One region of the Buttiauxella sp. BIGb0471 genome, then DNA from elsewhere that is predicted to be linked to it. Evidence: predicted binding sites of a transcription regulator. Region 1 holds the regulator's gene; each other region holds the start of a gene.
What was found. The regulator Fur, encoded in region 1, represses iron uptake genes when iron is present. The targets are predictions, from matches to a motif close to ATAATAATGAGAACNACTATCAA.

Region 1 (2,202 bases):
CGTGAAATTCATTGTTATCGCACCGTTCACCATCTTCTGATTCGAATCCGGGCGTGAAAACGCCCGGATTTCTTAAGGATATCAAGCATGAAAAAAATCGTTCTGACAGTGGTGATGGCGTTAGGTTTGAGTGCGTGTGCGCAGCAACAACCTAAAACGGCTCCGGAAGATACTAAATTGAAACAAGCGTATAGCGCCTGTATTAACACCGCAGAAGGTAACCCGGATAAAATTCAGGCCTGCCAAAGCGTGTTGAATGTACTGGCTCAGGAAAAAGAGCATCAGGATTTCGCGAAGAAAGAAACGGTTCGTACCCTGGATTACCAGAACTGCATCCAGGCAACTCGTACGGGTAATGACCAGGCGGTCAAAGCCAAGTGCGATAAAATCTGGCAAGAGATTCGCGCTAACAACAAATAATGGTAGTGCGTAAGCCATAAAAAAACCGGTGAGCTTCCTCACCGGTTTTTTTACATCTGGCAGCTGAATCAGATGCCAAAAGATGCAGATTACCTTTCGCTGATTTCGTGTGCGTTTTCATCAGTACGGCAATCACCTTCAGCGCAGTGACCGTAAAGGTACAGGCTGTGGTTAGTCAGACGAATGCCATGACGTGATGCGATTTCGCGCTGGCGGGCTTCGATTGAATCATCACTAAATTCAATAACCTTGCCGCAATCCAGACAGATCAGATGGTCATGGTGATGCTGCTGCGTCAGTTCGAACACGGATTTTCCGCCTTCGAAATTATGACGAGTCACAATGCCTGCATCATCAAACTGGTTTAGTACACGATAAACGGTGGCGAGACCAATCTCTTCGCCCATATCAATCAGACGTTTATAGAGGTCTTCCGCACTGACGTGGTGGTTCACCGGCCCTTGCAACACTTCAAGGATTTTTAATCGCGGAAGCGTGACTTTCAAGCCGGCCTTCTTTAATGCGGTATTATTGTCAGTCATGCGGAAATTGTCCTGTTGCTTAACGATTCGCTCGGACTCAGGGTGAGCGTTAAGATGAATGCGTCTCATTATAGAACTGCCATTTCTAAATGGGAACCGCAAGTATTATGCATAATCAAGCTAAAAAATGGCGGCTGAGTCGCGATTTGTTTGCCTTGCTAGCTTTTTGATCAGGAGTTCATTGTACAGGGACAAACTGAAAAGTTAAAAATTTGTAGCGATTATTTTAATCGATAATATCTATCAATGTGACGCAACCCAATAGTTGCGCCACATCTGGCATCAGGCGTTGATGATATCTGCCAGGTTCAGCTCGTCAGAAACTTGTTTGACCCATTTCTGAACGCGTTCAGCCGTCAGTTCTGGTTGACGATCTTCGTCGATAGCCAGACCAACAAAGTGATCGTCGTCAGCCAGACCTTTAGAGGCTTCAAAATGGTAGCCCGCCGTTGGCCAGTGACCGACGATAGCTGCGCCTCGTGGCTCAATGATGTCGCGGATAGTGCCTAACGCGTCACAGAAGTATTCTGCGTAATCTTCCTGGTCGCCACAGCCGAACAGAGCAACCAGTTTGCCATTGAAATCAACTTCTTCCAGCGTCGGGAAGAAATCATCCCAGTCGCATTGTGCTTCACCGTAATACCACGTTGGGATGCCGAGAAGCAGAATATCGAAGCCTTCCAGGTCTTCTTTGCTGCTCTTAGCAATGTCATGCACCTCAGCAACTTCTTTACCGAGCTGTTTTTGAATCATTTTCGCGATATTTTCGGTGTTACCAGTGTCGCTGCCGAAAAAAATGCCTACGATTGCCATGAGTAAAATAACCTCTTGATACTTAATGGTATGGTGGCTGCTATTTGGCCACAGATAGGGCAATCATAGCAGAACACTTCGTGGTGCGGAAACTGCTATCGCCCCGGTGTGCACAGACTGCAACATTGCATACCAGGACATAGCACTAAAACTAACTGAGATGCTGCTTCAGTTGTGCGAGTAGTATCTCTTCAATCAGCTCGCTACGGCTGATGTTGCGCGCTTCAGCCAGTTGGTTGAGAGCATCTACCGCATCGTTATTGAGCTTTAGCTCCACTCGCTTCAGGCCGCGTACTTTATCGCGCTTGAGTTGATTGCGTTTGTTGATACGCAATTGCTCATCACGCGTTAGCGGATTTGTTTTTGGTCGCCCCGGGCGACGCTCGTCCGCGAACAGATCTAATGTAGTACGGTCCGTTTGTTCTTT
Region 2 (2,202 bases), on a different contig from region 1:
AGCAAAGAGCTGATGGCGCTGAGATAGCCAAACAGCGCGAGGCACGCCAGCCCAAGCCCCCAAACCGGCATCAGGCTAAAGACGCCAATGGAGATAAACGACACAATTCCCGTCCCCAGCATAATCATGCCCGGGCGAACGTGATGCGCGATACGCCCACTGGTCAACGCGCCGATTGCCGCACCGAGCGGAACGGCGGCGTACATCAGGCCGATTTGCGCCGCACTCATATTCCAGTGCCCGGCGAGTGCCGGATACAACACGCGCACCGCACTCGCCATCGTCAGCAGCGCACCGACTAACGCAATGCCGCCGATTACCGGATGGCCGACCAGGAAACGCAGCCCATTCCACAACGAGAGCAGCGGATTTTCACGCGCCTGCGGCGGCGGTGCCAGTTTCGGCAAACTCAGCAGCGGCAATAACGTGATAAACGTGCCGACGGAAGCCAGCGCGTAGTTCCATACCACACCGCCTGACGCCAGCAGCAGCCCGCCAATCATGGGTGAAATCACTGAACCCAGGCGCACGGTGAGCATGGTTATCGCGCTCGCCTGCATTAAATTTTCACGCCCAACCAGCGCGGGAGTCGCCGCCAGAAGTGCCGTCACGCCCAGTGCGCCAAAGAATCCATCCCACACGCCAAGCAAGTAAATCGCCGCCAGCGAAGGTTCCGGCAACGCGGCGTTAATCGTCAGGCCAATAAAACCGACGCCACACGTGGAGCGGGCGAGCAAAATCAGACGGCGGCGTTCATGACGGTCAGCCAGCACCCCGCCCATCATCAGGCCGATAAACATCGCACTGCCGGTGAGCGTCACCGCGAGGCCGACTTGCAGCGAGGAGCCGGTCAGCGTCTGGATTTGTACCGGAACGGCAACACCGAGTAACCCCAGCGAGACGATGGAAATAAAGCGAGCAAGGAAGACGGCGCGAAAAGCGGGATGAGTCTTGAGCAAACTGAGATTTAGCAGCAAAGAATTGCGGTTCATTACAGGGCCTTAAAGCGAATTTTTCTTTCCGGGTGCGAGGCGGCTCATGCTAACATAAACAAATAAGAGTGATAATGATAATAACTATCATTAATTTTCATGAAAGGGATTTATGTTATTTCCACGGCCATCAACACGCGTTGTGACGCTGCTGATTCTGTTTTTGCTGTTGCTCTTAATGGCGGTGATGAGTCTGCTTATTGGGGCAAAATCACTGCCCGTTGAGGTCGTTATCGATGCATTCAGCGGTCAATGCCGAAGTGCTGATTGCACTATCGTGCTCGACGCTCGCCTTCCGCGTACGCTGGCAGGCATTCTCGCCGGTGGCGCACTCGGCCTTGCCGGGGCGCTGATGCAAACTCTGACTCGTAATCCCCTAGCCGACCCCGGCCTGCTTGGCGTCAATGCCGGGGCCAGTTTTGCCATTGTATTAGGTGCGGCGGTCTGGAGTTTTTCTTCACCGATTGCCCTGCTCGGCATGGCCTTTGCTGGTGCGCTGTGCGCCGCATTGGTGGTGGCATTTACCGGCAGCCAGGGCGGCGGGCAACTCAGCCCGGTGCGTTTAACGCTGGCGGGCGTTGCGCTTGCCGCCGTGCTGGAAGGCCTGAGCAACGGCATCGCACTGCTTAACCCGGTGGTTTACGACCAGTTACGTTTCTGGCAGGCCGGAACGCTGGATATTCGCACCCTCGACACGCTGAAAATAATCGTGTTGCCGGTACTGGCAGGCTGCGCCATTGCCCTGTTTATAAGCCGTTCACTCAACAGCCTGAGCATGGGAACCGACACCGCCACCGCGCTGGGTAGCAAAGTTGCACGCACTCAATTGCTCGGTTTAATCGCCATCACGTTATTGTGCGGCAGCGCGACGGCAGCCGTTGGCCCGATTGCGTTTATCGGCCTGATGATGCCGCATCTTTCGCGCTGGCTGGTGGGGGCCGATCACCGCTGGTCGCTCCCCGTCACCCTGATTGCCACGCCTGCACTATTGCTGTTCGCCGATATTGTTGGCCGCCTGCTGGTGCCGGGTGAACTGCGGGTGTCGGTGGTTAGCGCGTTTATTGGCGCGCCGATGCTGATTTATCTGGTGCGCCGCCAACGCAAGGGAGCGAATGCATGACCCGTCTCTCTCCTCGCTTACTGTTCGTCAGCCTGGCGCTATTGCTGTTCAGTTGCGCATTAGGCGTGTGGAGCCTGGGAAGCGGCGTTT
Region 3 (2,202 bases), on a different contig from region 1:
TCCATCACATCTTTGCTGATTTCATTAATACGCTAGCGTAATGGAATGATTTCTCCATGCCAACCTTTTGCGTCACGACGACCGACAGCTAACAACTCGCCATGGTCGGCACGAACCACTAATTCGCCGCGATCGTCCCAACATGCGCTACGCCCGGCTGAACGATATTTCCCATCCGACCAGGCATGATTTGCCAGTAATACCGGCAAATTGTACTTATGCGCCCAACGCTGCAAATACATTTCGTCTTGTTGGTAGCTGATTTCGTTGATGAATTTTCCGGTGGCATAAAGACTCGCCCCCATTTCAGCTGCACTGCGCGGCCAGGTTTCTTCATCACTGCCGGTGCTAAAGCCCATCGCCACACTACGGTTATGTAAGCCGACTAAGGGTGTGTGTTGTCCGGGCAGGTCCATATCGTTGCTGGTAGGTTTACAACATGCAACGCGGGAACCATCGGGCAAAAAACCAACCGAACCAGCCGTAACGCCTTTTTCGCATTGCAAAGGTAAACCCACCACAATGGTCATTTGGTGTTCTACGGCTGCATTTTGCAAAGGGTTAAGGCGTTCATCAGTAAAGGGAAGGGAGCAAGCGTGGTGATTTTCTATATTGAATCCGGTGAGAGAAAGCTCTGGGAAAATCAGAAGGTCAATTTGTTCGCGTACAGCACACCGGATAAATTCTAAATGATGTGAGATATTCGAGTCGAGGTCATCGAGGGTGGCGCCATACTGCGCCGCTGCAACATTCCAGACAGGCATACGTTCTTCCTTAATCAATCTACCCAACGGCCATCATCCTATGGCCTAAACAGGTAATTCCTGTGTTTCTCAGTCTTTTACCGAGAAAAATCTTAACACCATTTTTGTCAGGAAGTTTAAGGCAGCGGATTTTTATTTCACTTTAGGTTCGTATGGAAGTCGTGACAGATTAACGGAAGCCAGACGGTGTGCAATCAAACGTTCCCGGAACCAATCTCGCAAATGCGCCGGCTGTTCGCGCTCAACAACTTCGGCAATAACTGGCATGTTGTAACGCTCTTTAAAGGCAACGCCTGCAGCAGCAAGATCAACATTGATCTTATCCATTTCGTCCTGGGGTAATTCAGCAAGATTGTGGTTCATATCGGCCTCCTGTTTTGTGCCGCAAAGGTACTGGTTGCTGCCGTGGATGACAACCCTTTACGGCAATATTCAATCATTGATAGCTGTTCTCATCTCGACTTAGCCAGCACTCAAGGTTATCCTTTTGCCGTCTCGAATAAGAAAAAGGAATAGTTGATATGGCTTTCACTCGAACTCGTCTCTTAACCATCGCTACATTGTTTACCGCCCTCACAGCTTCCGGCTCTGCCTTGGCACACGCGCATTTAAAACATCAATATCCTGCGGCAGATGCTGCGGTAACGGCTTCACCACAGGCAATTACCCTTAATTTCTCTGAAGGTGTTGAGGCGAATTTTAGCGGACTCACGTTGACCGGGCCACAGCAAGCTGCGGTAAAAACGGGCACTGCGAAGCGCAATGAAAAAGATGAGAAGCAGCTGATTGTTCCTGTTGAAGAAGCTCTGAAGCCGGGTGACTATCAGGTCGACTGGCATGTCGTGTCGGTCGATGGGCATAAGACAAAAGGGAATTACCACTTCTCGGTGAAATAAACCGAATGTTGCCCTCTCTTTATATCGCGCTGCGATTCATTCATTTCACCGCCTTAATGGTACTGCTGGGCAGTACCATTTCATGCTCATTATTAGCCCCTAAGGCATTCAAACCGGTTCTCATTCGCAGGCTGAAATGGCTGTGGCAATCCGCTGTATGGATGACAATGCTGAGCGCCGTAATGTTGTTATGTGCGCAGGCGGGAATGATGGGAAGCGGTTGGCCAGATGCGATTAATCCGCAAGTCTGGCTGGCAGTTCTTGGCACGCGCTTTGGCTCCGTCTGGTTATGGCAGATCCTACTCGGCGTGGTGACGGTTGCGGTGCTGTTACTCAAACCACGTACCCTGCAGGCCATGTTACTTATTCTTGCGGCAGCGCAACTTATTTTACTGGCGGGCGTCGGCCATGCGGCGATGCGCGAAGGTTTCGTCGGCGGCTTGCAACGTCTGAATCATGCGGTGCATTTACTGAGCGCGGGCTGGTGGGCTGGTGGTTTATTGCCGCTGCTGATGTGTATGCGTATGGCGAAAAAGCCGCGC

Region 2: the regulator Fur is predicted to act here: its motif matches at 1,061-1,083, upstream of fepD (Fe(3+)-siderophore ABC transporter permease).
Region 3: the regulator Fur is predicted to act here: its motif matches at 1,204-1,226, upstream of M2371_RS03670 (DNA polymerase III subunit theta).

Annotation. Positions count from the first base shown of each region.
Region 1 covers NZ_JANUEU010000002.1:129,138-131,339, forward strand. The annotation lists gene chiP (chitoporin ChiP) at 1-40, shown strand, start outside; gene chiQ (ChiQ/YbfN family lipoprotein) at 88-420, shown strand; gene fur (ferric iron uptake transcriptional regulator) at 510-962, opposite strand; gene fldA (flavodoxin FldA) at 1,245-1,775, opposite strand; gene ybfE (LexA regulated protein) at 1,927-2,202, opposite strand, start outside.
Region 2 covers NZ_JANUEU010000005.1:293,917-296,118, reverse strand. The annotation lists gene entS (enterobactin transporter EntS) at 1-992, opposite strand, end outside; gene fepD (Fe(3+)-siderophore ABC transporter permease) at 1,105-2,112, shown strand; gene fepG (iron-enterobactin ABC transporter permease) at 2,109-2,202, shown strand, end outside.
Region 3 covers NZ_JANUEU010000001.1:781,690-783,891, forward strand. The annotation lists gene M2371_RS03665 (carbon-nitrogen hydrolase family protein) at 33-764, opposite strand; gene M2371_RS03670 (DNA polymerase III subunit theta) at 897-1,127, opposite strand; gene yobA (CopC domain-containing protein YobA) at 1,286-1,660, shown strand; gene copD (copper homeostasis membrane protein CopD) at 1,666-2,202, shown strand, end outside.